3 regions of the Metabacillus schmidteae genome follow, and region 2 is predicted to be linked to each of the others. Evidence: riboswitches for the same ligand, from Rfam matches in the RefSeq annotation. Region 2 holds a riboswitch; each other region holds the start of a gene.
What was found. A riboswitch is a leader RNA that binds a small molecule or an ion and turns the genes downstream of it on or off. The one in region 2 is predicted to bind cobalamin.

Region 1 (10,830 bases), on a different contig from region 2:
GGTCGTTTTTGCTTCAGTACTGTTCACGTATTTTCTAATTGTTAGTCAACGAACAGCACCTGGTTTAATTACTGACAAATTAATGAGTGAATTTAACGTTACAGCAGCAACCATTGGATTTATTGCAAGCATTCAATTTTTTGCATATGCAGGTTTGCAAGTGCCGATTGGTATTTTGTCTGATCGCTTCGGCCCTAATTTCTTTCTTATCATTGGGACATTCTTAACCGGAACTGGGACATTAATGTATAGTCTTGCACAAAATGAAACCTTACTTCTTATAGCAAGGTTAATCGTTGGTACGGGTGATTCTGCGATATGGGTAAATTTAGTGTTGATTTTGAGTCAGTGGTTTAAAGGAAATGAATTTGTTAAGTTGCTGGGAATGGCAGGTGTTTGCGGAAGTCTCGGGTTCTTACTGGCAACAGTACCATTTTCACTTTGGATCAGCTTAATTGGCTGGAGATCATCCTTTTTATCAATGGGAATTCTATTATTTCTATGTGGAATCCTTCTTTACATTGTACTCATTCATCTTCCAAAACAAATGGCCAAAAACAATCGATTACCAGTTTCATCACTAAAAAAAATAAAGGCTGAGCCTGAGAAAACGATGGTGATTTTAAAACGGATTTTTACGAATCGACAAGCTTGGGCAGCTTTTTTCTGTCATTTTGGAGCTGTAGGTACGTACGTAGGCTTCATCGGTTCATGGGCCGTTCCATATGGGACTTCTGTATTTGATATGTCATTGTCAGCAGCAAGTCAATTTATTATGATCGGTCTTTTTGGAGCTATTATTGGTGCTCCAGTCGTAACCATGGTTTCAAGCCGTATACATTCTATTAAAAAGCCATATTTGATTATCCATTGTATGATTTTTCTCAGTTGGGCTACATTTCTAATTTTCAATGGAAAACCACCACTTTTTATGCTAATTGTGCTTTTCTTCATTATCGGCTTTGGAAATGGTGCAAGTGCTTTAACCTTCGCAGTTGTTCGCCAGTCATTTGATTCAAAAGAAGTCGGTGTTGCTACGGGTTTTGCTAATATGGGCGGTTTTTTGAGTGCTGTATTGTTACCAAGTATTTTTGGAACAGTATTGGACACAATTCAAACAGCTGATCAAAGTATAGGTTATTTTTACGGATTTATCATTCCAGTGACTTTTTCCCTTTTAGGTTTGTTTGGTGGGTTGTTGATTAAAGAAAAACAACAGGAAGTAACACAATCGAAGGAACTCACTTATTAGTTGTCATTTAAATTAACTATAAAAATATGAATAGAAGGTGAACTTATATTCGCTAATCTATTTTACAAACCAAACAGTCTATACTATACTCACTAATAGAAAACAAAAAAATGAATACAAAGCAAATAGGTTTCTTATAAAATGTAAGACTAAGAGGGAAGTTTGGTGTAAATCCAACACGGTCCCGCCACTGTAAGCGATAAGGAAGGTTATGCAAATCCACTGTGTGTTATCATGGGAAGGAGTAACCGACTGCCATATTCGTAAGTCAGGAGACCTGCCTATTTGTTTTTAAGCTTCCTCGAGGAAAGGAATGTTTAAAGTGCCAGTCATCTCTTATTGCCTTTTTGCTATTATTTATATAGTAAACTGTTTTTATACATATACAAGAGAGTGAGATCTTTTACGCCTTTATTCAACGCTTTCCCAATAGGAGTAGCGTTTTTTTGTGTTCAAAAAAGAAAGGGAGAATTTGTATGAAAGCATTTATGAATAAGTGGGGTCTATTAAGTGTTGTTCTTCTGTTAAGCATGTTTATGATTGTAGGCTGCGGATCACAGGAGGATCAATTACAAAGCGAAGAAACGACACAAGAAGAGTCAAATACCGAAAATTCCAAAAGCTTTCCAGTCACGATAACCGATGATGCAGGACAGGAAGTAACCATTGAATCTGAGCCTGAATCTATCGTCTCTATTCAAGCAAGTAATACGGAAATTGCCTTCGCTCTTGGATTAGGTGATAAAGTGAAAGGTGTATCTGATTACGATAACTATCCTCCGGAAGCATTAGAAATAGAAAAAGTTGGAGGACAGGATATCAAGGTTGAAAAAGTACTTTCGCTTCAACCGGACATTGCGCTGGTTACTGATTATCATTACGAAACACATCCTGATATTTTAAAGCAGTTTGAACAAGCTGGAACGAAAGTTATTGTTGTCGGTGAAACATCTTCATTTGAAGAAGTGTATAAAAATATCGAAATGATTGGACAAGCAACAGGAACAGAAGAAAAAGCAAATGAAATTGTAACAGACATGAAGAATCGTTTAGCTGTGATTAAAGAAAAAGCAGCAGAAATTAAAGAGAAAAAGAAAGTATGGGTTGAAGTTTCCCCATCACCGGATATCTTTACAACAGGTAAAAACACATTTATGCATGAGATGTTAGAATCAATTCAAGCAGTTAATGCTGCTGAAGATCAAGAAGGTTGGGTTAAATTAACGGAGGAAGAAATTGTTACATTAAACCCTGACGTAATTATTACAACATATGGATATTATGTAGATAATCCAAGTGAGCAGGTTTTAGCACGTAAAGGCTGGGCTGACGTACCAGCGATAAAAAATAAACAGGTGTTTGATGTTGATAACGACACTGTCACAAGACCAGGTCCACGTTTAATTGAAGGAGTCGAGACACTTGCGAAGCTTATTTATCCTGAAGTGTTTGAAAAGTAAAATTACGTGGCTGTATATTCTAAGCGGAGGGTTTGTACTTAGTACAGCCCTCCTTGGCTTATTTATTAGCAGTGTCCAGGTACCCATTTCAACTATTTTACACATTATATTTGAAAATGCACTCGGTTTTGGCTGGCTTGAACAAATACCAACAAATGAAGAAATGATCATATGGAATATACGTTTGCCAAGGGTGCTGCTTGGATTTTGTGTTGGCGCATCTTTATCATTAGCAGGAGCAGCCTTTCAAGGTCTTTTACGAAATCCATTGGCTGATCCTTATACGATTGGGGTATCGTCAGGGGCATCATTAGGTGCAGTGTTCGTGATCTTTTTTCAATTTTCTATCATTGGTTTAGGAAGCTTTACTCTTCCAGTCGTTGCCATAGTAAGTGGTTTTCTCACGTTATTTCTCGTTTTTGGACTTGTGAAATTAAGCAGTCGAAACATGGCAATTGAAACGATAATTTTAGCTGGAATCATAGTAAGTGCTTTTATAGGTGCAATAGTTTCGCTCATTATTTCATTAAGTGACCGTGATGCAATGACACAAATTATATATTGGCTTTATGGCAGTGTTGGAATGAGGAGTTGGGAACATGTTCAACTTATCGTTCCGTTCCTGCTGCTTGGTTCTTGTATTTTATTTTTTAATCACCGAGAGTTAAACGCGTTAGCCCTTGGTGAAGATGCCGCAGACCATATAGGTGTTGATGTGAGAAGAAGAAAAATTTATATCTTAATTGGAGCTTCTTTATTAACGGGGGCAGCTGTGGCGGTTTCCGGTTCGATCGGTTTTGTTGGACTTGTTATTCCACATCTTATTCGTCTTATTACCGGACCGAATCATCGCCATGTTCTTCCATTGTCAATGCTAGTTGGCGGTGCTTTTCTTATATTGGCTGATTTAATATGCCGTACCATCATTGCTCCAAAGGAAATGCCGATTGGAGTCATCACTGCTTTAATAGGTGCACCTGTTTTTGCACTTATATTAATTCGAGAACGTATTGGGCGGAGGGGATCATAATGTTAAAAATTCAAAACTTAGTTGGTGGCTATTCACATCCGCCCATCATTAATGGGATTGATGCAGAAATCAAAAAAGGAGAATTTTTCACCCTCCTTGGTCCGAATGGCAGTGGAAAAACCACAATTTTCAAGCTCATAACTGGTCAACTACCGATAATGAGTGGAGAGGTTTTGTTAGATGGTCAACCCATTCCGCGTTTTTCCAAGCTGGATAAGGCTAAAAAAATGGCTGTACTTACCCAGGAAGCAAATGTTTCATTTGATTATACAGTTGAAGAAATTATTGCTCTTGGTCGTTATCCACATCAAAAGGGATTTCTTAAACAGCTGACAAAACATGATATAACCTTGATGAATCACGTCATGGACATGGCAAATATTGCACATCTAAAAAACACCCCATTTCGGATGATAAGTGGCGGGGAAAAACAAAGAGTCTTGTTAGCTAAGGCTTTAGCGCAAGAGCCGGAAATTTTATTGTTAGATGAACCTACAAACCATCTGGATATTAAGCACACGTTTCAAACGCTTGATTTACTAAAAAAACGACAGCAAACAATGGGATTAACGATTTTTGCGATTTTACATGATCTGAATGTAGCATCACTTTATTCCGACCGCATTGCTCTGCTTCAACAAGGTGAATTTATGGAAGTGGGAGATGTGGAAACGTTAAGAAAAGTGGATCAGTTAAAAAAAGTGTACGAAGTGGACATACTTCCGCAATCACATCCAACTATTCCTAAGCCACAACTATTAATGACACCAAACCACATAAAATTAGAACCTAATCTGAATTTTAAGAAGTCATATGAAATTAAACAAACAAAAGACTACATACATGTTCAATTCAATCATCCATTAAAATCAATATCAAATGGTGTCATTGGAGATGGAATTCAGTGGCTTACACACTTTTGTAATTTTCATGTAAAGAAAAATTATCACTGTGATGAACCTGCAAAAGATGTGCAAACATGGATGACACAATTCAACATTCCTTATGAGCAGGCACTCGGGATGATGACAGCTGTTATATTAGAGGATGCAGTGATCATAGAGGAAAAAATAGGTGGTATTCCAATCCTGGCAATTGTCACAGCAGGTGTTGGAAATGCTGTTGACATTACAAAGCAATTGAACTCTGAAGCAACCCAAACGATTGGGACAATTAATACTATGCTCTTTATCGATGCTCATTTCACTGATGGAGCACTTGTCAATGGGTTACTTTCAGCAACAGAAGCAAAAGTCAAAGCAATAGCAGATTTAAACATAAAAGATCCTCAAACAAAGTCAATGGCAACTGGAACATCCACTGATGCACTTGTTTTGGGATTAACGCAAAAGGGAGAAAAAACAGCTTATGCCGGCTCTGGAACAGTTGTTGGACGGGCAATAGGCCAGGTCATTTATCGTGCAACACATGAAGCAATCAAGAAATATGTACAGCGTGTTCATGAGGGGCGTTATGATCATAGGGGGGAATAAATGATGACACAGAGAAGATTCGTAATCGCAGGAACAGGAAGTGGTGTTGGAAAAACAACACTGACAATTGGGCTAATGTCTGCATTCATTAAACGTGGACTCACAGTCCAAGGATTTAAATGCGGCCCTGATTATATTGATCCTACTTATCACACAGCAGTAACAAAAAGAGCTTCCCGTAACTTGGATAGTTGGATGCTAACACATGATAAAGTCATTGATATTTTAAATAATGGAAGCATAGGAGCTGACATTTCAATTATCGAAGGTGTTATGGGCTTTTACGATGGTAAAAATCCAGAAACGAATGAAGGAAGTACGGCAGAAATCAGTATGATCACGAAAAGCCCTGTTATATTAGTTGTTAATTGTGAAAGCATGGCTCGTAGTGCAGCTGCTATTGTGAAAGGCTTTCAACTTCTTACTGAAGAACCAAATATAGTTGGTGTCATTGCGAATAAAGTCGGAAGTGAAGGTCATTATCAGCTCGTAAAAAAAGCGATTGAGAAAGAATGCCATGTTCCTGTTATCGGGTATTTAAAAAGAGAGCTGGACATTGAGATTCCTGAACGCCATCTCGGTCTAATCCCTTCAATTGAACGAGGAGAACTTGATACATTTTTTCAGACATTGGGAGACTTAGTCAGCGAGACAATTGATATGGAAAAACTACTGGATTTATCAATAGCTGATCCAGTACCTTCGAGCAAAGATTCTTCATTATTTAACAAGAAAAAAGAACAAATTGTAAAAATAGCTGTAGCAAAGGATGCTGCGTTTAACTTCTATTATCCTGAGAATCTTGAAATTTTAGAAGCTAAAGGAGCAGAACTTGTTTATTTTTCACCACTTGATGAGGTGTTACCGGAAAATATCGATGGACTTTATTTGGGAGGAGGTTTTCCTGAGGAGTTTGCGCAACAACTAGAGAAGAATGAACAAGCAAAGAGCACCATCAAAACAGCTATCAATCATGGGCTACCAACCCTTGCAGAATGTGGTGGATTCATGTATTTAACAGAATCGATTCAAACAACAGATAAGAAAACCTATCAAATGGCAGGAGTTATTCCAGGTAAGGTAAAAATGCAGCAAACATTAGCAGCTTTAGGTTACAGAGAAATAAGCGGACAAAATGACAACTATCTATTGAACAAATTAGTTGCAAGAGGACATGAATTTCATTACTCCACCTATGAATCTACGGAAGGAAGCATTCCTTATGCTTATGAAACGAAAGGTCTAAGAGGGATAAAAAAAGAAGGCTATTTACTTAAAAATGTTGTCGCCGGCTACACACATTTCCACTTTGGCTCTTGCCCTGACATGGTCGACAATTTGATTGCAAAATGTCTTGAATACAAACAGAATGAGAGGACTCAACAATGACAGAACACACATTTACCATTCCACAAAAATCTATGGACATGGGGAAAAAAGTATCTGATTATATTAATACATTAACAAAGCCGCTTGGAAGTTTAGGGAGATTAGAAGAACTAGCTATTTCATTGGCTGAAATGAAAAATGATCCGTTTCCATCAGTGAGCCCTGCAGGTATTCTTGTATTTGCTGCAGATCATGGAATAACAGATGAAGGGGTATCCGCCTATCCTAAAGCTGTCACAGAGCAAATGGTACTCAATTTTTTAAATGGTGGAGCAGCTATTAATGTGTTCAGCCGACAAATTGGAGCCCTTCTAAACATCATCGATATTGGTGTTGCAAATGATATCAATCACCCTCAATTACTTAACAAAAAAGTTCGATATGGCACAGGAAACTTTTTACATGAAGATGCAATGTCTCTTAAAGAGGTTGAGAAAGCAATTGAAATTGGCTTTGAACAAAGCATGGAAATCATCAACAAAGGGGCACAATGTCTTATTCTTGGTGAAATGGGAATTGGGAATACAACAGCAAGCAGTGCGCTTTTGGCTTTATTGAGTGGGAAAGAGGTAGAAGCAGTTGTAGGAACGGGAACGGGGATTACAGAAGAGGGGTTACAGCATAAAGTAAATGTCATACAACAATCTCTTCAAAATAGAAAACCTGATCCGGCTAATCCGATTGATCTCCTAACGAAGATTGGAGGACTTGAAATTGCCGGGATGACTGGAGCCATGCTTGGAGCGGCAAGCAAACGAGTCCCGATACTTGTTGATGGATTTATTTGTACAATTGCTGCATTACTTGCAAAACAGCTTTCACCAAATGTTGCTGATTATATGATCGTAACACATCAATCTGTTGAACAAGGGCATGGAATCGCTCTTTCATTATTAGGGAAAAAACCAATCTTAGACTTAGGTCTCAGATTAGGAGAAGGTACAGGAGCAGCTATTACATATCCGATCATCCAATCAGCTGCATTGATGGTTAAGGAAATGGCAACATTTGATTCAGCTGGAATTTCTCAAAAACACTAGGAGGTCAGGTTCAGATGGAGAAAAAAGGGTTAACACTCGTGTACACAGGTGATGGCAAAGGAAAAACAACATCCGCTCTCGGTTTAACATTAAGAGCAGTTGGCAGAGGCTTCAATGTGAAAATTTTTCAATTTATTAAATCTCCACAACGTTCATATGGAGAACAAATTGCCTTAAATAAACTGGGAGTTGAGATGGTACAACTAGGAATTGGGTTTACATGGACGAAAACACCTGAGGAGCATCGGGAAGCATTGAAAATTGGCTGGCCGAAAGCGAAGGAAGCCGTCCTAAGTGGAGAATATGATGTCGTAATTTTAGATGAGCTAAATAACGCACTTGCTATTGATTCCTTCCCAATTGATGATGTTTTACCATTACAAGAAGTGTTAGATGTCATCAAAAATCGTCCGTCACATGTTCATCTTGTTATAACTGGTAGAAATGCGAAACAAGAAATAAAGGACATCTCAGATCTAGTTTCTATCATTCATCCAGAAAAACATTACTATAATGAAGGAATTCCTGCAGTAAAGGGAATTGAATTTTAGCATATCGTAAAGGAGTCTGTACATATGAAAAAGGCTGTACCATTAATGATTCAAGGCACTCATTCTGACGCAGGAAAAAGTGCAATCGTCACAGCTTTATGCCGAATATTTATGCAGGATGGTTTTAGGACTGCTCCTTTTAAATCGCAAAACATGGCGCTCAATTCCTATATAACTGTTGATGGAAAGGAAATTGGCAGAGCACAGGGTGTACAAGCAGAGGCAGCTAGAATAAGCGCAACAACTGATATGAATCCGATATTGATCAAACCCACTGGTGCCTATCAATCTCAAATTGTTGTTCATGGAAAGCCATATAAAAACATGAAAGCCGGCGAATACCGCCAAGACTTTTTTCAACAAGGGTTAACCTTAATTCAAGATGCGTATGAACGTTTGTCGTCAAGCTATGACCGAATTGTGATTGAAGGAGCCGGTAGTCCAGCGGAAATAAATTTATATGACCGCGAGCTTGTGAATATGCGTGTTGCCCGTATAGCCAATGCACCCGTTATATTAGTCGGGGATATTGAAAAGGGTGGAGTTTTTGCAAGCTTAGTAGGAACACTTCAGCTGTTAGATCCGGTAGATCGAAATAGAGTAATAGGAGTGATCATTAATAAGTTTCGAGGAGATGTTTCTTTATTAGAGCCTGGTCTTAAATGGTTTGAAGAGTACACAGGTGTTCCGGTATTAGGGGTTGTACCATTTATTGATCATTTAATAATTGAAGCTGAAGATTCTGTTGTTTTAACGAATTATTCTTCAAAACCGGATGATTCAATAGATATCGACATTGCGGTCATACGACATCCATTTATTTCAAACTTTACGGATATCGATCCATTTTTCGAAGAACATGATTGTCATGTGCGCTTTGTAAACCATGCAGCTGAACTAGGAAATCCGGATTTACTCATTTTACCTGGTAGTAAAAATACAATAGAAGACATGCTGTATCTACATAGCAGTGGTCTGGCTAATATAATATTAGACCTGGCTCAACGAGAAACAATGATTATTGGGATATGTGGTGGTTATCAAATGCTTGGTAACACAATAGAGGATGAACACAAAATAGAATCACCTCACGTAAAAACGAATGGTTTAGGCGTGGTTCCAATGAAAACCATTATTACAGAGGAGAAAAAAACGGTCCAATCAGAAGGAATTGCGAGATTCGGAGAGAACGAACTACCAGTAAAAGGATATGAAATTCATATGGGAGAATCATATTTTGATAAAACTTGCGAGCCATTTATACATATGGCAAATAGTCAAGATGGGATCATTACAGAAAACAAGAAATTAATTGGAACTTATTTTCATGGTATCTTCCATAATGATGCATTAAGGGAAGTTGTTTTAAATGAAATTCGAATCAAAAAAGGGTTAGAACCGATCCTAAATCGAGCTTCTTTTGCACAAATAAAAGAAGAGGGCTTTGATTTACTGGCTAGTGAAGTTCGAAAGCATGTTAAGCTTGATCAAATATATCAATTATGCGAGGATTTCAGAGAAAAACTAGTACCCAATAATGAAGTAAAGGACTAAACAGTTATGTTATTTAACATATTTTCAGGATATCTTTTTTTGATAATAGGAGCTGCTATTTTACTTGATTTGATCATAGGTGATCCGCGGTGGATTCCTCATCCCGTCGTTCAAATGGGGAAGCTCATTTCATTTTTAGAAAATAAGTGGAATCACGGAGCTCATCGGGTGAAAAAAGGAATGGCTCTTACAGTAACTGTCGTTGTAATCGTTTTTCTCGTAACCTTTGCTATCCAGTTTATTGCTTATAAGCTCCATCCAGTATTAGCTATTATCCTTAATATTTATCTTATTTCAACAACTATTGCAATTAAAGGTCTAGCCTCTGCAGCAAAAGAGGTGCTTTCGCCTTTAGGAAAAGGAAATATCGTTGAGGCAAGAAAGAAGCTTAGTATGATTGTTGGACGAGATACGGAAAGCTTGCCGGAAAAAGAAATTGTTAGGGGTACAGTGGAAACTGTTGCAGAAAATACGGTGGATGGTATTACAGCTCCATTATTTTGGGCGATCATCGGTGGAGCGCCCTTAGCACTTGTTTATCGTGCAATTAATACACTGGATTCAATGGTTGGGCACAAAGATGAACGATATGGTCAATTTGGCTGGGCATCTGCAAAACTTGATGATCTTGCCAATTGGCTTCCTGCCAGAATAACAGCTCTCTCTATATGGATTTCAGCCTTTTTCATAAAAAAATCAAAACAAAAACACGCCTGGAACATCACTTTAAGAGATGCCAGAAAACATCCCAGCCCTAATAGTGGCTGGTCTGAAGCCATGGTTGCCGGTTTGTTAGGCGTACAATTAGGTGGCACGAATTACTATAGAGGGATAAAATCGGAAAGAGCAACAATGGGAGACCCAAATAGAGAGCTTATACAATTTGATATAACAAAATCAATTCAATACATGCATGGAGGCTGGATTGTTTTTCTTCTAATTGTAGGAACCGTTTTTTATGTCGTTATATAAATGAGGTGAAAATATGAAGTGGCCAAATCATGGTGGACAGCCGAACGTAATTCAACAATTGTTTCAAATGAACACTGATCAACCAGTGT
Region 2 (10,830 bases):
GATCATCGAGGTCATGGACAGACAGGTGAAAAAAATGGTGTCTATGGTTTTTTTGCCGAAAGTGACGGATTTGAAAGAGCAGTTGATGACATGAAGGAGGTTTATGATCACATAAAAGGTCAGTATCCTGAGTTACCTGTTTTCCTTATGGGACACAGTATGGGTTCTTTTTTAGTTCGACGATTTGTACAGCGTTTCCAGGTTAAACTTGCGGGGGTTATTTTATCTGGTACTGGTGGGAATCCAGGCTTTATCTTGAAGATTGCAAAGAAATTAGCAAAAATCCAGGTCAAAAAGTGGGGAAATCGTGCAGAAAGCCCTTTTCTTCAAAAATTAACAACTGGAAGCTATAATAAAAAATTCAAAAATGCCAATACAAAGTATGAATGGCTGACACGTGATTCTGAACAAGTAACAACATATTTAAATGATCCGTATTGTGGAAAAGTAGGCACAACAGGCTTTTTCCAAGATTTATACTATGGGCTTGATATGATTCACAGGGATGAAGAAATAGCTAAGATAGACAAAAACCTGCCATTTTTTCTGTTTAGTGGAGATATGGATCCTGTAGGGAGTTATACAAAAGGTGTAAACGAAATGATAAAGCAATTAAGAAAACATGATATAAAGCATATCGATTTTAAGTTTTATGAAAATGGTCGTCATGAAATGTTAAATGAAGTGAACCGTGAGGCAGTATGTGAAGATATCTATCAATGGATGAAAAAAAACGTAAATTTGCACTAATAATGATGGCCAGTTTGTCTGAATGACAGGCAGGCTTTTTTTGTATAAGAAAATAAAGCTTTCGTCATTAGGACCGGAGCAATAAATGGAAGTTTTTGGAGCTAAACAAATGGCAGAAGCTTGTCGATATATCTAGTAAATCCGAGTGTGTTTTGAAATTACTAGGAACTCAGGCAAGTAGTAAATATCCTAATTGTGATGTCATTAGAAATGATTTACTATATAATAAGAAAAAAGTCTTAGGGTTAATTCTAGTAAATAAGTACGGGGTGAAACTTTCATTCTATGACATTATCTAATAGAGCAGGGGGTGTTGGTATTGAGTACGACTGTATCAAACGCATTAGAAGATCTGAATGGATCAACGATAGAGTCCGTAAAACAGATTCTTCCGATTACATATGAAAATATAACAGCGCCTGTCATTTGTTCAGAGTTAACATGTCACTTTGGTGTCCTGGTTGGGATAACGGGCTCAATAAAAGGTAAGGTACTCTATAAGTCTGATGTTGATTTTTTCAGTTTTGTCGGAGAATTAATGTTTGGCATGGCACTAGAAGGTGATATGTTAAAATCATTTGCTGGTGAACTTGGCAATATGATTTCAGGTGGACTATGTACAAATATTTTTTCAAAGGGAATGACAATTGATATTACAGCACCAACGATTATAGAGGGTAAAATGACACTTTCCGGTTTTAAAGAAGCAATTGAAATAGAAATGACATTTCAGAACGGTAAAAAACTGGAGATCGGATTAATGATTGACTAATTAATTATGATTGTGCGTGTTTTTTTGGAGAGAGGTACAATTGGTGAAACCTTTTTCTCCGGATCGAATCGTAGATGCACTTCTAAAACATTGTTCATATATATGTTCATGAACAATGTGTTGAATAGAAAAAGGTGACGAGTAGAGTTTGCTCTTGTCACCTTTTTTGGGTTGGGGTTAGAAGTGATATAATAATATCTATTAAACACTAAGTTAGGGGAGAACATATGGCTGAGGAACTTCGAAACATATTCAATCAAGCTTTTATTAATGATCTGTCATCGAAATTGAAGAGTGCTTATCCTTCGTTTGATTCAGAAAAGTTTCATACAGTCATTTATGAAGGAGATTGGGCTGACTTTACGTTAAAGCAACGAGTCCGCAGAATTACTGAGTGTTTTCATACTACTATTAATCTTGAGTTTCCAGACGTTGTTGATATATTGAAAAAGGTAGCCCCACATTTTAAAGGGAGTTTAACCGGGATTATTTTTCCGGATTACATAGAAGTATACGGATTAAATAATTGGGATGTGTCGATTGATGCCCTCGAGTTTTTTACGCAATATTCAACATCTGAGTTTGCCGTTCGCCCTTTTGTGGTAAAAGACCAAGAAAAAATGATGAGGCAATTTTTAACCTGGAGCAGTCATTCAAATGAGCATATTAGAAGGCTTGCTAGTGAAGGCTCTCGGCCAAGGCTTCCATGGGGAATGGTATTAACAGATTTAAAGAATGACCCTGCACCAATTCTTCCAATTTTAGAAAACTTGAAGGAAGATCCTTCTTTATATGTAAGGAAAAGTGTTGCCAATAACATAAATGATATTTCGAAAGATCATCCAGCAATCGTTCTTTCACTAGCGAAAAGATGGAATGGAGAATATGAATTAACAAATTGGATTTTAAAAAAAGGATTACGGACCTTACTGAAAAAGGGAAACTTAGAAGCTCTTGAATTGTTTGGATTAGGCCCACTAAATACAATGACGATATTAGATATGGAAATAACTCAAAATGTAATCATTGGAGATACAATATCTTTTTCATTCAAATTAGCTTCGGAAGATACAAAAATACGGAAAGTAAGAGTTGAATATTCCATCGATTTTATTAAAGCAAATGGCAAGCCTTCGATTAAACAATTCCAGCTTTCGGAAGTCATGATAAAGCCGGGGGAAAAAAAGCAATATGTGAAAAAACACTCCTTTAAGGATTTAACAACAAGGAAGCATTATCCAGGTAAGCATGTTTTATCTATTCTTGTGAATGGAGAAGTAAAAGAAATGAGCACATTTAATGTCTATAAAAATGATTAAAAGGAAAATCCGAACGTTTCTTGAACAGCTTTATAGTCGTTTTTTTGGAGATGGAGGAGAGAAGATGAAGCAACAGAAAATACTTTTTATTGGTGACAGTATTACGGCATCTGGAAAGCGAGAGGATCCGGAAAAAATTGGCGTAAGTTATGTAAGAATCATTCACGATTACCTGCTCACAACGTATCCAGAGAAAGTATATAACATTGTAAACAAGGGAATCAGCGGGAACCGCATAACAGACTTGGCCGCAAGATGGCAAAAAGATGTCATTGAACATAACCCTGACTATCTCTCCATTTCAATTGGAATTAATGATGTTTGGAGACAACTAGATCGCCCTGAAATTGAACAGATAACTGTGGAGAAATTTGAACAAGTTTACAAAGAACTACTAACCAAGGTAAAAGAACATACAAACGCACACATTATTATAATGGAACCAACAGTAATTGAAGAAAAGTTACAGGCTCCTGGAAATCAACTGCTAAAAGAATATGTTAAAGTTGTTAATGATATGTCAAAACAATTCGAAGCAACACTCGTCCCAACTCATCAAGCCTTTGTAAAGTATTTAGAAGGAAATAAAGGCTACAACTTAACAACAGACGGAGTACATATGAACTCTGCAGGTAACATGCTGATGGCCACAACATGGTTAAAAGCAGTCGAAGAGCAGTTGAAGTAATTGAATAGTATAGGTAAGAGACCTTCCATTTTGTTTAGGAGGTTTTTTTGAGGGGAAGGAGGATGAATAACGATGGGAAGTTGGTGAAAGAACGGGCACTTACAAATTAAAGGATTCTTTTTTGAGGTGCTTTTCTTAAAATACGGGCCGCTATGACAGTGGAATTGCCATCGTTATTATTCTTTATTAGGAGTATAAAATCCTTATTTATATAAAGACTCACTTACTTTTAATAGGATGTCTTGTCCTGAACCGAGTAACCAGCAAAAGGAAAATAAGCGGAGATTTTCCGGTTAGATGAAGAATGGAGCTCGTTTCGTGATAAATAAGGGGAGGTTTTCCGATTATGCAATACAAAAATCTCCTTTTTCGCCTTTTTCGAGTCAATAGGCGGAATCTCTCCGTCTATTTATGCTTTTTTAAATAATTATTATTAAATAAGCGAAATTACTCCGTCTATTTATTCAAATCAGGTGCTTCACCTTATCCCCGAACCGATAATGCGGACCTTCTCCCCCTCATTAAAATTGATACTCAAAACGGCACTGCAATGACAGGAGAATTGACCATCTTTTTTTATTGTACAATACTCATTGTCTATCATAATAAAAATGATGCACCCGAAAACGGAACCCTTTACTGACTGGTTATAAGTTCCTCATCTCAGATAATATAAGCAATCAGGAATTCTACTTATAAAATCCCCTTCAAGTGCCAAAAGGATCCTACAGAAACTACAATATCTATTTACAGGGAATACAAGAAATCGAAACTACCTCATCCAAGACAATCAATCTAATAAATAGTAACAAAGAAACCGAAACGATTCCATTTATAGATTGATGGTGGAATTGAAATGGTATCTATGTTACAGTGTAACATGTGCCAATTTTAGTAGAATAAAAAGGGCTTTTGTTATATTTGAAATATAATTGTAATATTATAAACATTGTTTTGTCATTTTTTGATGATATACTACTAATTGTGGCAAATATGAGTATAAAGTAATGAATTATAATAGATACATAGGAAAAAATACTGATTGTACGAGAGAAACGAAAGTAGGGAAGAGAATGTCGAAAAAGAAACTAGTTATCATGAATTTAGTAGTCATGATCGGATTAGGAAGTTCATTTGCTATTCCTTCGGCTAACGCTGAAACGGAAGAACGTACAGAAATTCAGGAAAATATAAAAAGTACTACTCAGGGAGTAGAGCAAATCCAACAAGAGTTAGCAGAGCTGAAAAAGAAAAGTGAACGTGTTGATGCGGCAATAAATGATAACTCAAATAAAATAAAAGAAACTGAATCAAAAATAAAAACAACTCAAGATGAAGTTTCAGCAATGGAAGATGAAATAGCAGAACTAGAAGAATCTATTAAAGAGAGAACAGAAGTTTTAAAACAACGCGCAATTTCTTACCAACACAGTGGTGGTAATGTAGAATATATTGATGTATTACTAGGTTCTTCTAGTTTTAGTGATTTTGTTAATCGCGCAATGGCAGTTGGAAAGATTGTGGAAGCTGACCGTGCAATGATTCAACAACAAGAAGCTGACGAACAGGAATTAAATGAAAAGAAGGTTTCAAAAGTTGAAGCGCTTTCTGATTTAGAAGCGATGAAATCAGAATTACACGGTATGCAGGAACACATTCTTTCTCAAAAACAGGAAAATGATACATTAAGAGAGCAGCTGAAGAATGAAGAATCAGCCAAGCTTGCTGCACTCAATAGCCTTAAGCAAAAAGAAGCTAACATAGCTGCTCAAGAGGCTGCATCTGCAGCAATCGCCCAAGGATCTTCAAATGATGATTCCTCTTCAGAATCTGTTCAATTAGCAAAAGGAAGTTCTTCAAAAACTGTTGATACTTCTAAAACTGCCGATTCTTCAAAAACTGTTGAATCAACTCCTGTAAATCCGAATGGAACAGTGAATGATTTAATTCGTGCCGGCTATAAGTATATTGGTAACTCAGTATATGTATTTGGTGGCGGAAGAAATTCTTATGATGTAGCAAACGGCCGTTTCGATTGCTCCGGGTTTGTACATTGGGCATTCTCTACTATCGGTGTAAGCGTAGGTGCAAGCACTGACTCACTTAAATATGCAGGTAAACAGGTTTCAACGAGTAATATGCAACCTGGTGACTTAGTATTCTTTAACACTTACAAAACAGATGGACATGTCGGCATCTATGTAGGTGGAGGCAAATTTATCGGATCCCAAAGCTCAACTGGTGTTGCAATTGCAAATATGTCTAGCGGTTATTGGGCAGAAAAATTTAACGGACGTGTAGTACGCGTAAGCATGTAATATTCTTAAAGAGCTGGCACAAAGTTGTCAGCTTTTTTGTGCGTTAAAATGTTTAAATTAGAAGCAAGGAAGATTATTCCATGTAGAGTCTGCTTTTAAGTATAGAATTTAGCACAACTACACACATGTTTCATCTTTTTTGCTCGCTAGTATGCGAGTAGCTTCAGTTGCGAAAAATAATCTTTAGTTCATAAATTCCCGATTAAACGAATTCTAAACATATATGCAATAAAAAATGTAAAAAAACTTGCGTTTTAAAGGGATATATAATACTATTTAAAACGTAAACATTACGTTTTATGTTCGTAGGTAGGGATTGTTGATATATAGATCTAAAATTTAAATCGTAATAATAACGGTTTGTATAAGGAGAATTTTAAATGATTAAAAGAAAAGTTCCTGTAACTGTGTTAAGCGGATATTTAGGTGCAGGGAAAACAACATTATTAAATCATATTTTAATGAACAGGGAAAATAGGCGAATCGCTGTTATTGTTAATGATATGAGTGAAGTTAATATTGATGCCTCACTTATTAAACAAGGTGGTTTTACGAGGGCGGAAGAAAAGCTTGTAGAACTTCAAAATGGATGTATATGTTGCACACTTCGAGAAGATCTCATTGTTGAAGTGAAAAAGCTTGTAAACCAAGGTGATATTGATTATTTAGTTATAGAATCTACTGGTATATCAGAACCAATACCAGTGGCACAAACTTTTTCTTATATTGATGAGGGGCTTGGTATTAATTTAACTGATATTTGTATACTTGATGCAATGATTACGGTTGTAGATGCAAACAGGTTTTGGCATGATTTTGCTTCAGGTGAGACATTGCTGGATCGCAAAGAAGCGACAGATGAATCTGATACGAGAGAAGTTGTTGATTTGCTCATTGACCAAGTGGAATTTGCTAACATTTTACTATTAAATAAAACCGATTTGGTAAATAAAGAAGATGTTGAAGAATTACGTGCAGTAATCCATAAATTGAACCCAACAGCAAAAATAATTGAAACTAGTTTTTCGAAGGTAGCTATGTCTGAAATTTTAGAAACAAATCTCTTTGATTTTGAAGAAGCAAGTCAAGCTGCTGGATGGATCCAAGAGCTTGTAAATGAACATATACCTGAAACAGAGGAGTATGGGATTTCTTCATTTGTATATAAGAAGAAGCGTCCATTTCATCCAGTAAGATTGATGACATGGCTGGAAAACTGGCCAGTAGATGTTGTTCGGGCAAAAGGATTTTTTTGGCTCGCATCTAGAAACGATGTGACAGGTCTTCTTTCACAGGCTGGACCTTCCATTACAATTCAAGGTGCAGGTGAATGGATTGCGTCTTATCCAAAGGATGAACAAGAGGAAATGTTGAAAGAGGAACCAGAATTACATGAAAAATGGGACAATCAATACGGTGATCGCATGACGGAATTAGTGATGATTGGGATTGATATGAACCATGATGAAATTGTAGCATCTCTTAATCAATGCATATTAACAGATGAAGAAATGCAACAAGACTGGTCTCAGTTTACTGACCCTCTACCAGCCTTTACAGAGGTAAATTAAATCTTAGGAGGAAAAAAATAATGAGAGTAAAAATTACATTGGCATGCACAGAAACAGGAGATCGTAATTACATCACAACAAAAAATAAGCGGAACAATCCTGATCGAATTGAATTGAAAAAATATTCTCCGAGGTTAAAAAGATATACATTACATCGTGAAACAAAATAGAGATGTGCCATGACTAACTCTTTAGTCATGGTTTTTTGTATTACCAAATAGCATAAGGTTTTGTAGAGTGTAGGTGTCTAGCTCCGAAGCACATGAAGTCAAGTGCAGTCGTGGAGATTGACGTCGCGTTTTTAGACTGCCAGCGCCTAGTCCCGAAGCACAGAATGTGTAAGTGCAGTTAGTGCGACAGGACGTCCCGTTATTGACTACCTCGGGGTCATAAGCCACTCAGGAATTGAAGACAAAGAACGTCTTCTATTCCTGAGCGTCTTATGCCTGTCGGGGCTCACCAAGGCGTTTGCGTTTTTCTAATATTAAGCGATTCTGTCATACATATATTGACACTCTTTTCATACTAGACTATGATTAAAAAAGCAAAAATGAATAGGATACAAAAATAGGTTGATAGATTCATAGAATCTATCATGAAAAGGGAAGTCGGTGCAAATCCGGCGCGGTCCCGCCACTGTAAATGGGAGCTTTTTACTATATGCCACTGTCATTGATGGGAAGGCGGTTTAAAGTGTTGATCATGAGCCAGGAGACCTGCCTATTTTTTACCTGCCTACGCGGATAGGAGAAGGTTAAGATAGGGAAAGGTTTAATGCACACTTTGTCTAAATATCTTAACGTTTCTTATCCTCCTTTGTAGAGGATTTTTTTAATGCTTAAAATTTTGATATTTAGATTGGAGAGAGTCTATATGGTACTAAATAAGGCTAGAAATCTATTTCTATCTTTATTACTTGTGTTTACGTATGTTGTAAGTGTGTCCCCTACTAATGCTTTTGCTGAAGAATTAGTAGAACAAAATGAAATCATTTCGGTTATTGGTAAGGACAATGAAGTCTTGCTTGATGACACAAACTATACATATTCTGAGAATACTACTGCTTTTGACGTACTATTGCAAACGGTAGGAGAAGAAAATGTAGAATATAGTGAATCTCAATATGGAGTATATATTGAGGGGATAAACGGTGTAAAACCCGGCGAAAAAGAACCATATTATTGGGCATTTTATATAAACGGCGTCTCATCACAAGTAGGTGCAGGGAGTTATGTTGTTCAAGAAGGAGATCGTCTAAGTTTTGTTTACACAAACTGGGAAGAGACTCCGGAAAATAGTGCATCTATAAGTATTATTGGAGAACAAGAAAGTGAAATATTGCTAGAGCCAATGAGTGTTTCTTTTATTCACGAACCAACAGCCTTTGACCTATTAAAGACAGCTTATGGTGTAGAGAATATCGAATATACCACCTCTGAATATGGTGTAATGGTTACTGGTCTTGGAGGAGTTCCTCAAGAAGATCCTTATTACTGGATGTTGTATGTAAATGACGAGTTAGCTTCAGTAGGAATTGACAGCTACAAGCTTCAAAATGGTGATCAAATTTCATTAAGATACGAATCATGGGAAACTCCATCTGAGGATCCAGTAGAGGAAGAACATGAACAAAGTGAACAGAATGAAGAAACAGAAAAACCGGTTGAAGAAGAAAACAAGCTTGAACCATTTAATAAAGAAGTATTTAATAACAGTGTTAATTTAGCAAGTGAGTATGTATTAGAAAATGAAATTGGTGACTGGCAAGCAATTGCTCTTAAGAAAGCAGGTAAAACGATACCAAACACGTATCTTACCAATCTAAAAAAACAGGTTAATGATAGCCAAGGTAGTTTTGCCAGAATAACAGATTATGAAAGATTGACATTAGGTATTTTAGCTGCCGGTGAAGATCCAACAAATTTCGAAGGCTATAATCTAGTAGAGTCCATTTATAATGGAAATGTTACAAAGCAGGGACTAAATGGTGTAGCATATGCCCTTATCGCTCTGGATAGTGCTGATTTTTCAATTCCATCTTCAGCAAAGTGGAATCAAGAAAAACTGGTAAATGAATTAATAAAAAATCAAAATAGTGATGGAGGCTGGTCTTGGAGCGGAGATGCAGCAAGTGATGTTGATACAACTGCAATGGTTTTAACTGCTCTAGCACCTTATCAAACCAAAGTTAAAGAATCTATAGATAAAGCGGTATTATACTTGTCAAATCAGTATCAGTCATCAAAAATCGATAATAGTTCAACCGCAGCTCAAGTGGTGATTGCCTTATCAGCACTCTCAATTGATGCTCATAGTGATGATTTTACAAATGAAGGTATCAGTTTAATTAATTATCTCTTATCATTCCAAAACAAAGATGGCGGATTTGATTGGCAAGGTGGGGATGAGAGTGATTCATTCTCAACAGATCAAGCATATAGAGGTTTAGTAGCTTATCAGTTATTAGGTGATAGTTCTCTATATCATTTCTCACTTAATAAGGGAAATTCACCTGAACCAATAGATGAAAACGAAGAGACTCCTCAAAGTAGTGAACAGCCAGATAGTAAAGAAGAGGCACCTAAAAGTGCGGATGATGAAGAGTCAATTGAGACAATAAATCAGCCAAACCCAGTGGAAAAAGTAGATTCACCAAGTAAAGGTAATCCTCTTCCTAATACAGCGACATCAAACTATAATCTGATAATTGTAGGTATGATTCTCGTTGCAATTGGAGCTATTGTGCTTGTTTATCGTAAGCAGCAAATGAATAAAGGATAGTGTAAATGCCCTCTATATTTGAGGGCGTTTGCTCTTTCTAGTAAAATAATATGAAAAATAGGAGGACTATTAATTGAAACAATATAAAACACTCCTTATGATCCTATTTACTACTATTCTCTTATTTCTATCAGGATGTGCGAAAGATGAGGTGACTCCGGCACTTGAGCAAAAACCTGCTGAAGAGATAGCAAATGGGGAAAATGCAGTTAAGCAAACGTTAGATACAGAATCGAAATCAACAGAATCTGAAAAAACTGAGGTAACGAATGAAGACACAGAAAAAAATGATGAAACAACAGAAAAAGTAAAACCGATTGAACAAGATGCTGGGCATGCGGAAGACTTAAATTCCCAAAGTACAGAGGAAAAGCAAACTGCAACTACATCAAAAAGTTCACAAGCTAAGGAATCCGAGCGTACAACAACAACTACTAGTAAAACAGAGTCAACAGAAAAAAAACAAGTAGAGGCTGCGACAAAACCTGAACAAAATACAGAGAAAACTACGATACAGAATACTGAAAACAAAAATAAGAATCAATCTGAACCAGTAAAAGATAAAACAACCACTACACCCCCTGTTAAGGTAGAACAAAAAAAGGAAGAACCCAAAAAACAAGAACCAAAA
Region 3 (10,830 bases), on a different contig from region 2:
TATTGTCAGAATTTTATTTTATATCTGATAGTATAAGAAAAACATAAGCTCTCGTCGGTTAAACATGTGGCGGGAAGCTAAGTTTTTCTCACCATGAATGAGGAGGAGCTAGGCATGGCTAGGATATTAATTGTTGATGATGCCAAGTTTATGAGAATGACTTTGTCAAATATATTAAAAAAGGCGAACCATGAAATTGTTGGAGAAGCTGAAAATGGTATACAGGCAGTTGAACTTTTTATTAAGGAACAGCCGGATTTAGTTACTTTAGATATTACAATGCCAGAGAAAAATGGTATAGAAGCTCTAAAGGAAATCAAACAGCAATACTCTAATGCTAAAATCATTATGTGTTCAGCGATGGGCCAACAAAAAATGGTTGTTGAAGCGATTGAAGCAGGTGCTAAAGATTTCATTGTTAAGCCTTTTGATGAAAATAGAGTATTGGAAGCAATTGATCGTGTTTTAGGATAATGACAAAAAACCATTTAAGAATACTCTTTCTTAAATGGTTTTTAAGCTTGTCAAATCCAGCCGAACTCATTTTTATTGTGTATTGGAGAGATCTATCTTCTGAGTAAGGCAATATTTTTATTTGAGATTTTCTAGGTATCTAATCAAAATTCGTTTATACTAGTACATGTAGAGTTGACTAGTAAAGGATTGATAGTATTGTTAACGGTAGTTTCATCTTTCATTGCTGTAGCAATGGCCTTATTTGTTTTATTCATTCGCTTTAAATCTGCTAAAAAACCTGCAACGGCAAAAAAAATTATTTTGCCCCCAATCTTTATGAGTACAGGGGCATTAATGTTTATTCATCCATTTTTTCGGGTAACAGCTGCAGAATTTTTTGAGGCACTGTTTATAGGAATGTTTTTTTCGATTTTTTTAATTAAAACTTCTAATTTTGAAATTAGAGATAATAACATTTACTTAAAGCGTTCAAAGGCATTTGCTTTTATATTAATTGGTTTATTAATTATTCGAATCATCATGAAATCTTTTTTGAGCAACACAATTGATGTTGGAGAATTAAGCGGGATGTTCTGGATTTTAGCATTTGGAATGATTGTTCCATGGAGAATTGCTATGTACCGTTCGTTTTTACGGGTACAAGAAGAGCTTACATTTAAAAACCACCAAAAATGATGAACTACATATAAAAAATCCGAAATCTGATGATTTCGGATTTTTTCATTCTTAAAATGCTTAAATGCATGAAACTGTGAATAGTGCTAACAAAGTAGAAATAGGGGAGAAACCATCGACCTTAGAATAGTGTTTTATATTCAGAGTAGTCAATTTGTTTCTCGTTAAGTCTTTTCATAAGAAATTTATGATCACGTTTGGGAGTGGCCATAATATATCCTCTTATAATTAAATCTAAATTAATTGATGAGGCTTTCTCATCAAAGGCTAATTGGCCAATTTTGCCTGCAATTTTAGCCCTTGCAACATCACGAAACAACTCTGGAACAGGCTCTACCAGCTCTTCCAGCAAATTTTTTTCTTCATCTTTCCACATATGCTTTGTCTTTTCTAAATAGAAGTCTTGCCAATCCAGGTCTGACTTTCCATCTTCTTTAGGTAGTCTTTGTAAAAATTTACGGAACATAAAGTAGCCACCGATAACTAGCATAGATAGAAGGAATACAACCCAAAATAAGATAAACCAAAGGAACCAACCTTCTAACACAATTTTCACCTCTTGTTTTAAAACATATAAAGGGATTAAAATAAGCAGCTCACGCAATTAAGTTTCTTATTGCATAACTGCTTATTTATGTTTGATATTTAATTCAATATAGTGCGTTCTACTCATGATGATGCCCAAAAGCATGATGCTCTTTTGCTAAGAGGAGCAATGACTTTTTGACAGCTTCCACTTTTTTTCGGTCATAAGAAGACGTCATCAAGTCATTCAATTCAGCTTGAACATGAAACATGGAATGCTTATAGAATATATCAAGTCGAATCGTCCCAACATCTGTTGGTAAGTAAACAAATTCATATGTACGTGACATAAAAGCTCCTCCTAAAGAAGACACCAATCCTAAGTTGGCCAATTAAAGATAAATATATAATTTAATAATAGCAGAAAACGTTTTAAAGCGCACTAACTTTCCGGTAAATATAGTCATCTTTACAAAAAGAAGGTGGTTAAACCTAAGTTTAACCACCTTCTATCCCTCCCGACCCGTACATTGGTTAAGTGTCCCGCAACAAGCGAATGTTTCGGAAGGGATAATGTTAGTGTAGTCAATTACTTTGTAAATGTAAAGGAAAGATCAAATGTTATTTTTGGTAAATATTACCCTGTACATTTACTTTATATATAATAGTTCAATCAAATTCATATTCGATACATTAGAAGTAATAAAAAAACTCCATTTGTTATTTTTGTATATATTTTCATAGGAGTATTCTGGTATGATAAAAATAAAACTAGCATGAAAGGGAGTAATATATAATGGGGAAATTCATTGCTGTTCAATTATTCACATTAAGGGAAGAGTGTGAGCAGGATTTTTATGGTACTTTAGAAAAAGTAGCTGCATTAGGTTTTAATGGTGTGGAACTAGCTGGTTATTATGGTAAAGATGCTAATGAATTAAAAGAAACATTGGATCGTCTTGGATTAGCTGCTGTAAGTAGCCATGTACCATTGGAACGAATGGAACAAAATTTAGAAAATGAAATAGCATATTTGAAAACGCTTAACTGTAAAAATATTGTTTGTCCTTATTTGGTAGAGGAAAGAAGAGAAGAGTATGATCAACTCACGCAAACATTAAATCAAGTTGGAGAAAGATGCTTTCAAGAGGGAATTGCTCTAAGTTATCATAATCATGATTTTGAATTAGAAAAAAAGGAAGGTCGCACACATCTTGAAAGATTATTTGATGAGACGAATCCAGAGTATGTAAAGGCTGAATTAGATGTATATTGGTTAACACTTGCAGGTGAAGATCCTGTTGATTGGATAAAAAAATATTCTGGTCGTATGCCATTAATTCATTTAAAGGATATGACAACTGATTCTGATCGTACATTTGCAGAGCTTGGAACTGGTGGGGTTAATCTGGAAGGAATCTTACATAGCCTTGATGAAGCAAAAGTTGAATGGGTGGTAGTAGAGCAAGATAGATGTAAGCGCTCGCCACTTGAAAGTGTGGAAATAAGTATTAACTATTTAAAAGATCAGCTTTTAAAAATAAACTAATTGATTTGTGGGAGCACTCCAAGAATGAGTGCTCCCACTTTTAGATAGATTTGTAGTTTGTCATAAAAAAGAACTATAATTCTTAGACTGAATAATTCAGTTTTGCCTGTTTATTTAGAAAGTTGAGTTTTTCGATAAGCTGTTGGTGTTAATTTTTTTTGATCACGGAAAACGCGTGAAAACGTCTGGAATGAACGATAACCAACTTCTAGAGCGATATCTGTAACAGGAATGGTTGTTGAAGTTAATAAGCTGCATGCATGCCGAATTCTGACTTCATGTAAGAAATGTACAAAGTTTTGTCCCACATGTTCTTTAAAAAGTTCACTTAAATATGGAACACTTACATGAAATTTATTTGCTAAATGGGATAAAGAAATGTCATCGTGATAATGAATATGAATGTATTGAATGACTTCCCAAATGATCCCTTTTTTTGTTGTCTTTCCACTAGAAACGTGAGTCGAATTATTCCTACGTCTCAACCGTTCAAATAACACCAATATTTCTGCAAGCTTGGCTTTTATTAAAATGTCTCGATGATGATAATTTTCTTTATATTCTTCAAGCATTTCTTCCAATATGCTTCTCATTCTCGAGAAATGATGAGCATCAATTTTAATATAAGGATCTAATAAGATTTCCTCTGTTTTAACTAAAGAGTTTAATAACCCCAAATTGTGAAGTAAACCTAGATCGAAGATGCAATTGAATAAAACCAAAGTAGATTCCTTTGCGGCTGAGATTTCATGAATTTGATAAGGAAGAATAAACGTAAAGGTACCTGGCTCCATTTTATGTTCTTTGCCGTTGATTAACTCACTTCCATAGCCTTCAATGACTAGAGAAAATTCAAGATAATCATGTCGATGTGAAGGAAAGTGTTCTTGGATTCTATGTATTGATAGATGAAACGGGAAAGTTGTATTCATATTTGGATATTCAGATAAATACATCGGAAAAGTGGTCATAAAAACCGTTTCCTCCTATCAGAAAAAATGAGATATTTAGATGAAAAATTGATCTGCTATTCTATCAATTTTATTTTATCATAGTTGTAAGCGTTTTTTATGCTTTGCTAAAAGGAAATATTGAGTGATGGAGGTTAGACAAATGGGTAATCAAAAGATTAGAATTGGGATCATTGGAGCAGGAGCAATTGGAAATGTCCACCTAAGTACATTTTCAAAATTAACAAACTTAATTGTTCTGCAAGGGATTACAGACGTGTATCTTCCGCTAGCTGAACAAAGAGCAGATGAATATAAAGTGAACAAAGTGTTTAATAGTGCTGAGGAATTGATTCAAGATAGCAATATAGATGCAGTTATTATTGGTGTTCCTAATAAATGGCATGCACCACTAGCAATCCAAGCATTAAAGGCAGGAAAGCATGTGTTAGTCGAAAAACCTATGGGGATTAACAGTGAAGCTGCAAAAGAAATTGTCAGAGCACAACGGGATTCAGGCAAGGTCGTAATGGTTGGACATCAAATGAGATGGCAATGGCAAATTCAGCAAATAAAAGAACAAGTAGGAAAGGGCTCATTTGGAAAGATTTATCATGCCAAAACAGGCTGGTTCCGTAGAAAGGGGATTCCAGGTTGGGGAAGCTGGTTTACGACAAAGTCAGAAGCTGGCGGTGGACCATTAATTGACATAGGTGTTCATATGTTAGATTTAGGACTTTATTTAATGGGAAATCCGAAACCGGTTTCTGTATACGGATCAACTTATGCCGAATTCGGACCAAAAAAGAAAGGAATAGGAAACTGGGGAACTCCGAATTGGAATGGGCAATATGATGTTGAAGATTTAGCAACTGCTTTAATTAAAATGGAGGACGGATCTACGCTCTCTCTTGAAGTTAGCTGGGCTGTTAATATGGATACAAGCAATAATCCTTTTATTCACATAATGGGGTCTGAAGGTGGTGCTTCTATAAACGGAAATTCTGTAAAGATATTAACAGAGCAATTTGATCAAGCAATAGATCTAGAACTTACCGAGAAGGACCGTGAAGAAGATGATAGAGTATTATTAAGTAAACATTTTATTGAGTGTATTCAAGAAGAAAAACAACCGATTACCTCTGCAATGTCAGGGTTAACAAATAATCTCATTTTAGATGCGATTTATAAATCATCTAAAACAGGACGTGAAGTCATTTTAGATTGGGAAATTTAATAAGATAATAATAATTGGACTTGTGACCGAGTGACGTTATCAAATAGATTATCCTAAAGAGGTGATTTTTTGATGTTAAGAGGATTAACCAAAGCCGGGTTAGGAACTCTCGAAGATGATAAACAATTTGTTGAGTTAGCAGCAGAATACTCTTTTCAAACAGTTGATCTGGATGCAAAGGATTTTATTGAAGCCTATGGTAAAGAAGGGGCAATAGAGATATTACAAACTAATAACATACGAATAGGGGCAATAGGATTACCAGTTGAATGGAGAAGTTCCGACGAAGTGTTTTCAAACGATTTGGTTAAACTTGCTGCATCTGCTAAGGCTGCTAAAGATTTAGGATGTACACGATGTTGCACTTATATATTACCATCAACAGATTTCAATTCTGCACAATTCATGAGCTTAGCAATAAAACGTCTGAGAATTTGTGCAGAAGTTCTAGGTTCTTATGATATAAGACTTGGTTTAGAATATGTTGGTCCCCACCATTTAAGAGATACGTGGAAAAATCCATTTATTTGGACGCAGAAGGAAACTCTGCAATTAATTGATGCAATAGGATTACCAAATGTGGGATTGTTGTTAGATTCATATCATTGGTACACAACAGGGCTTTCAAGTGAGGATCTGACGAATTTAAATGAGCAGCAAATTGTTCATGTTCATATTAATGATGCCGCTGATTTGCCGGTGGAAGATCTGAAAGATAATGATCGGCTTTACACTGGAGAGGGGATCATTAATTTACCATTATTCTTAAGAAGCATAAAGGAAACCGGGTATAGCGGTCCAATATCACAAGAAGTATTAACTCCTTCACAACCAAAAGAATCAAGTGATGAATTAATACGACGCTCTAAAGCTGGGTTTGACAAAGTGTTTAATAAAATATAAAAGTAGTAAAGGCGATCATAAAAATGATCGCCTCAGTTTGTAGACAAAGTAAAAATCGCTAGCCCTTCAGACTGATTGCTAACGCTTGCTTTCGAGGCACGAAGCATTGTGAGGAGCGGAGTTACCGGGGTTGGTAATGAGCACCGCAGCAAGGTGAGTAACGAAGAAAGCGAGCGTTTGTCAACAGTCTGAGGCGATCATAAAAATGATCGCCTTTCTCACTAGTCATTTAAAACTTTATCCATAACTGCTTTAGTTTTTGGTCCAAAAATTCCATCATTTTTTAGTTCTGGGAAGCGTTCTTGAAATTTAATAACAGCACCTTTTGTTTGTGGTCCATATATTCCATCTACTGTCACATTGTAGCTCATATCATTTAATGCTTTTTGTAGTGTTTTTACAGCTTCACCTCGGCTGCCTACTTTTAAAACAGTGTTCTCAAAGCCGAAAGAGTTAATTTCTTTAGATAGCTCTGCATGTGTATTTGGTCCGTAGATGCCATCAACCTTTAGTGTTTTCTTAGATTTCTGAAACGCCATAACAGCTGTTTTGGTATTAGGACCAAATATCCCATCCTCAGATAATTCAGCACCCATTACTTCGTTCAATGCGCGCTGCATGATTTTAACGTTTTCTCCTTTAGATCCTTGTTTCAACATACCTTGTAAGTCAAAGATAGAATAATTGATACTTTCTTGGGCACTTACTCCTCCTGCAGGTACTCCTAATAATAATACAGAAGCAGTTAATACAGTTGCTGATAACTTTTTTAATTTATTCAAATGAAACATCTCCCTTTGTTTGTTTTTCGTATATGAAACGAGAGAGACTTAACAATTGTTTCATCTGAATGATCATTTTTTAAAAAAGATTCATTGATTAATTGAAAAATTTTTCAGAAATCTATTACAAAATTAATAAAACAAATTGAAAATCCTGTTTTTTTATCTTTTTAGAATATAAAAATGATGGTATCCTAAAAGAGATTAGTATAACATTCCAGAATCAATTATCAGACAATCAACACATGAACTGTTCTAAATAAGTAATTTAGAAAGCGGTTTCGTTTTAGGGTAAGAAAGGGGATAAAAAAAAGATGACGAATCAATCTATTGTCAAGAATGTTGAAAAATTAGAAATTCCAACTATTATGAAAGCTGCAGTAATGACGAAGCCTTACGAAATTGAACTTCAGGAAGTTGCTGTTCCAAAAGTTAAAGGTAATGAGGTATTAGTCAAGGTAATGGCTGTTGGGATATGCGGATCTGACATCCATTATTATGAACATGGAAAAATTGGAAGATATGTTGTTGAAAAGCCCATTATTTTAGGTCATGAATGCGCAGGTATTGTTGTAAGTGTTGGCGAACAAGTCTCCAGGTTGAAAATTGGAGATCGTGTGGCAATCGAACCTGGCATTACTTGTGGACAATGCGAATATTGTAAGGAAGGAAGATATAATCTTTGTCCAGAAGTTCAATTTTTAGCAACTCCGCCAGTAGATGGTGCTTTTGTTCAATATATAAAACACCGGGAAGATTTTTTATTTCCTATTCCAGATGATCTATCGTTTGAAGAAGCATCACTTGTTGAGCCTTTTTCTGTAGGAATTCATGCAGCTAAAAGGTCAAACCTACAACCGGGATCAACAGTGGTTATCATGGGTATGGGACCTGTTGGACTTACAGCTATTGCGGCAGTTAAAGCCTTTGGGGCTTCAAAAATAATCGTTACTGACCTAGAGGAAAACCGTTTGAAGGCTGCAAAAAAACTTGGCGCAACTCATGTTATAAATGTTTTAGAGCAAGATCCAAATGAAGAAATTGCAAGCATCACCGCTGGAAAAGGTGTTGACGTTGCATTTGAAACAGCAGGTAATCCGAAAGCGCTTCAATCAGCCCTGAAATCTTTAAAAAGAGGTGGAAAATTAGCCATTGTTGGATTGCCGCCACAAGATGAAATTGCTCTCAATGTTCCACTTATTGCAGATTATGAATTAGACATTTTTGGAATCTTTAGATATGCAAATACGTATTCTCAAGGAATAGAGTTTTTGTCATCACAAAATTACAATTTAGATAGCTTAATTACAGACCGTTATACTCTTAACGAAACGAAAGAAGCGATGGAACGTGCTAGGTTAAATAAAAAAGAAAGTTTAAAAGTGATCGTTTATCCTAATGGTTTAATAGAATAAAAGGTTACCAAAAATAAGTTCTATCTACAATTTCCTTTTAATTAATAATGGAAAAATAAGAAAATTCTCTTTGACAGTTTTCTTTTCTCATGCTAATATGCTATTAAATTCAAAATATCATTAATTATCAAAAAACTCTTATTAAGAGTGGCGGAGGGACTGGCCCGATGAAGCCCGGCAACCATTCAACCATCGTTGTTGAAAAGGTGCTAATTCCTACAAAGTATGTGTCTTTGTAAAATAAGAGGGGATTTCAATAAAATGAAGACCTCTCTATTCTTAATAGAGAGGTCTTTAGGTTTTATTGAGGAAGAAATCGTCTGAAAATTACATATCAAATGTATCAGGTGCTGTGAAAATTTAATCATAGCTTAAAAGGGAAGTCCGGTGAGAATCCGGCACGGTCCCGCCACTGTATTGGGGAGCAACTTATCATTCACCACTATTTCTTGATGAAATGGGAAGGGATAAGAAGCGATGAACCTAAGTCAGGAGACCTGCCTGATATATGCGCTTGTACCTACGGATGATAGGGAGGAGTGAGGAATACGTGTTGAGAAAGCCAAGATGTCTCAATTCTAGTTAGCCATGCGTATGAATCTCTCTTTTCTAATTTGAAAAGAGAGATTTTTTAGTTTGGGACAAAAAAATTAGAGGAGTGTATGAAGGTATGAATCAAATAAAAAGCTCGAATTTAGGCTATCCACGTATTGGTGAAAAACGAGAATGGAAAAAGGTGCTTGAACATTATTGGGCAGGGAACCTTGAAAAGGATGCATTTTTAAAACAAATGGAAGAGATTAGGCTTCAACACCTAAAAAAGCAAAAAGAGCAAGGTATTGATATAATTCCTATCGGAGATTTCAGCTTTTATGACCATGTCCTTGATACAGCTGTCATGTTTGGACTTGTACCAGAGCGCTTTGAAAATAATAGTAATGGACCAGTTTCATTAGAAACATATTTTGATATGGCGAGAGGCAATAAAGGTGCAGTTGCCTGTGAAATGACAAAATGGTTTAACACAAACTATCACTATATTGTTCCGGAGTTACATCATGTAGAGCCTAAACTGGTAGAGAACCGCCCGCTTCAATTTTTCAAAGAAGCAAAACAAAAGCTAAATATTGATGGAAAGCCAGTCATTCTAGGACCAATAACCTTTGTGAAGCTTTCAAAAGGATACAAGAAGTCTGATTTTAATAACGTAGTCAAAAAATTTGTACCCCTGTATGCTCAGATCCTTAAGCAATTACAAACAGAAGGTGTCCAGTGGGTTCAAATCGATGAACCGATTTTAGCAACAAATGTTTCTCTTGATGAGCTTGAATTATTCCAGGAGGTCTACCATCAGTTACATGAAGCAGCACCAAATGTTAAGGTGATTTTGCAAACTTATTTTGATCGTATTGATTATTTCAAAGAAGTTTGTTCTCTTCCAGTCCAAGGGATAGGACTCGATTTCGTCCATGATGGCGGCCATCACCTTGCTGCTTTAAATCAATTTGGTTTTCCACAGGATAAGGTGTTAGCTGCTGGTGTAATCAATGGACGTAACATTTGGCGTGGCAATCTAGATGAGAAGCTTGCAACTATTACTGAACTATCAACGTTTGTTTCAAGGGATCGTTTAATCGTTCAGCCATCATCAAGTTTATTGCATGTACCAGTAACTGTAAAAAGTGAAGAAACGCTTGATGAAGTTATAAAAAATGCATTATCTTTTGCAGATGAAAAAATAAATGAAGTTGTCATATTAACAAGAGCATTAAATAATGGCATTGAATCAGTACAAAACCAAATTACAGAGAGTACATCAGCCATCCAATCTTTAAACAAATCATCATTCCGAAACAATATAGAAGTACAGGATGCCGTAAATAACATTCATTTATATGATGTAGACCGGAGAGCAGAGTTATCTGTGCGTCAGGAATTACAGGCAAATGCTTTTGATTTACCTTTGCTTCCTACGACTACAATCGGTAGCTTTCCACAAACAAAAGAAGTTAGAAATAAGCGGTTAAAATGGCGTAAAGGCGAGTTAACCGATGTGGAATATGAGGATTATATTAAAGCAGAGATTAAAAAATGGATCGATATTCAAGAAGAACTCGGTTTAGATGTTTTTGTCCACGGGGAATTCGAGCGGACAGATATGGTTGAATATTTTGGAGAAAAACTACTAGGATTTCAATTCACAAAGTTCGGATGGGTTCAATCATATGGGTCAAGGTGTGTGAAACCACCGCTTATCTATGGCGATGTTGACTTGAAGGAATTAATGACAGTAAAGGAAACAGTGTACGCTCAATCA

Region 1: it holds a riboswitch for cobalamin, as region 2 does, so the genes downstream of both, HWV59_RS13915 (ABC transporter substrate-binding protein) here and HWV59_RS23720 (DUF4430 domain-containing protein) in region 2, are expected to answer to the same signal.
Region 3: it holds a riboswitch for cobalamin, as region 2 does, so the genes downstream of both, metE (5-methyltetrahydropteroyltriglutamate--homocysteine S-methyltransferase) here and HWV59_RS23720 (DUF4430 domain-containing protein) in region 2, are expected to answer to the same signal.

The regions. Positions count from the first base shown of each region.
Region 1 is NZ_CAESCH010000001.1:2,869,453-2,880,282, reverse strand. Features, by position in the region: gene HWV59_RS13920 (MFS transporter) at 1-1,252, shown strand, start outside; cobalamin riboswitch at 1,363-1,551, shown strand; gene HWV59_RS13915 (ABC transporter substrate-binding protein) at 1,741-2,712, shown strand; gene HWV59_RS13910 (FecCD family ABC transporter permease) at 2,675-3,742, shown strand; gene HWV59_RS13905 (adenosylcobinamide amidohydrolase) at 3,742-5,235, shown strand; gene HWV59_RS13900 (cobyrinate a,c-diamide synthase) at 5,239-6,624, shown strand; gene cobT (nicotinate-nucleotide--dimethylbenzimidazole phosphoribosyltransferase) at 6,621-7,664, shown strand; gene HWV59_RS13890 (cob(I)yrinic acid a,c-diamide adenosyltransferase) at 7,679-8,215, shown strand; gene HWV59_RS13885 (cobyric acid synthase) at 8,240-9,769, shown strand; gene cbiB (adenosylcobinamide-phosphate synthase CbiB) at 9,809-10,741, shown strand; gene cobD (threonine-phosphate decarboxylase CobD) at 10,755-10,830, shown strand, end outside.
Region 2 is NZ_CAESCH010000002.1:594,952-605,781, forward strand. Features, by position in the region: gene HWV59_RS23685 (alpha/beta hydrolase) at 1-750, shown strand, start outside; gene HWV59_RS23690 (chemotaxis protein CheX) at 1,070-1,522, shown strand; gene HWV59_RS23695 (hypothetical protein) at 1,750-2,841, shown strand; gene HWV59_RS23700 (SGNH/GDSL hydrolase family protein) at 2,906-3,529, shown strand; gene HWV59_RS23705 (coiled-coil domain-containing protein) at 4,537-5,847, shown strand; gene HWV59_RS23710 (GTP-binding protein) at 6,228-7,418, shown strand; gene rpmG (50S ribosomal protein L33) at 7,439-7,588, shown strand; cobalamin riboswitch at 7,971-8,156, shown strand; gene HWV59_RS23720 (DUF4430 domain-containing protein) at 8,292-10,199, shown strand; gene HWV59_RS23725 (DUF4430 domain-containing protein) at 10,273-10,830, shown strand, end outside.
Region 3 is NZ_CAESCH010000001.1:2,527,188-2,538,017, forward strand. Features, by position in the region: gene HWV59_RS12125 (response regulator) at 115-474, shown strand; gene HWV59_RS12130 (CcdC family protein) at 673-1,152, shown strand; gene HWV59_RS12135 (DUF2621 domain-containing protein) at 1,274-1,699, opposite strand; gene HWV59_RS12140 (hypothetical protein) at 1,818-2,027, opposite strand; gene HWV59_RS12145 (sugar phosphate isomerase/epimerase family protein) at 2,474-3,226, shown strand; gene HWV59_RS12150 (AraC family transcriptional regulator) at 3,337-4,197, opposite strand; gene HWV59_RS12155 (Gfo/Idh/MocA family protein) at 4,340-5,413, shown strand; gene HWV59_RS12160 (sugar phosphate isomerase/epimerase family protein) at 5,486-6,316, shown strand; gene HWV59_RS12165 (peptidoglycan-binding domain-containing protein) at 6,538-7,098, opposite strand; gene HWV59_RS12170 (NAD(P)-dependent alcohol dehydrogenase) at 7,413-8,513, shown strand; SAM riboswitch class I at 8,649-8,760, shown strand; cobalamin riboswitch at 8,842-9,032, shown strand; gene metE (5-methyltetrahydropteroyltriglutamate--homocysteine S-methyltransferase) at 9,184-10,830, shown strand, end outside.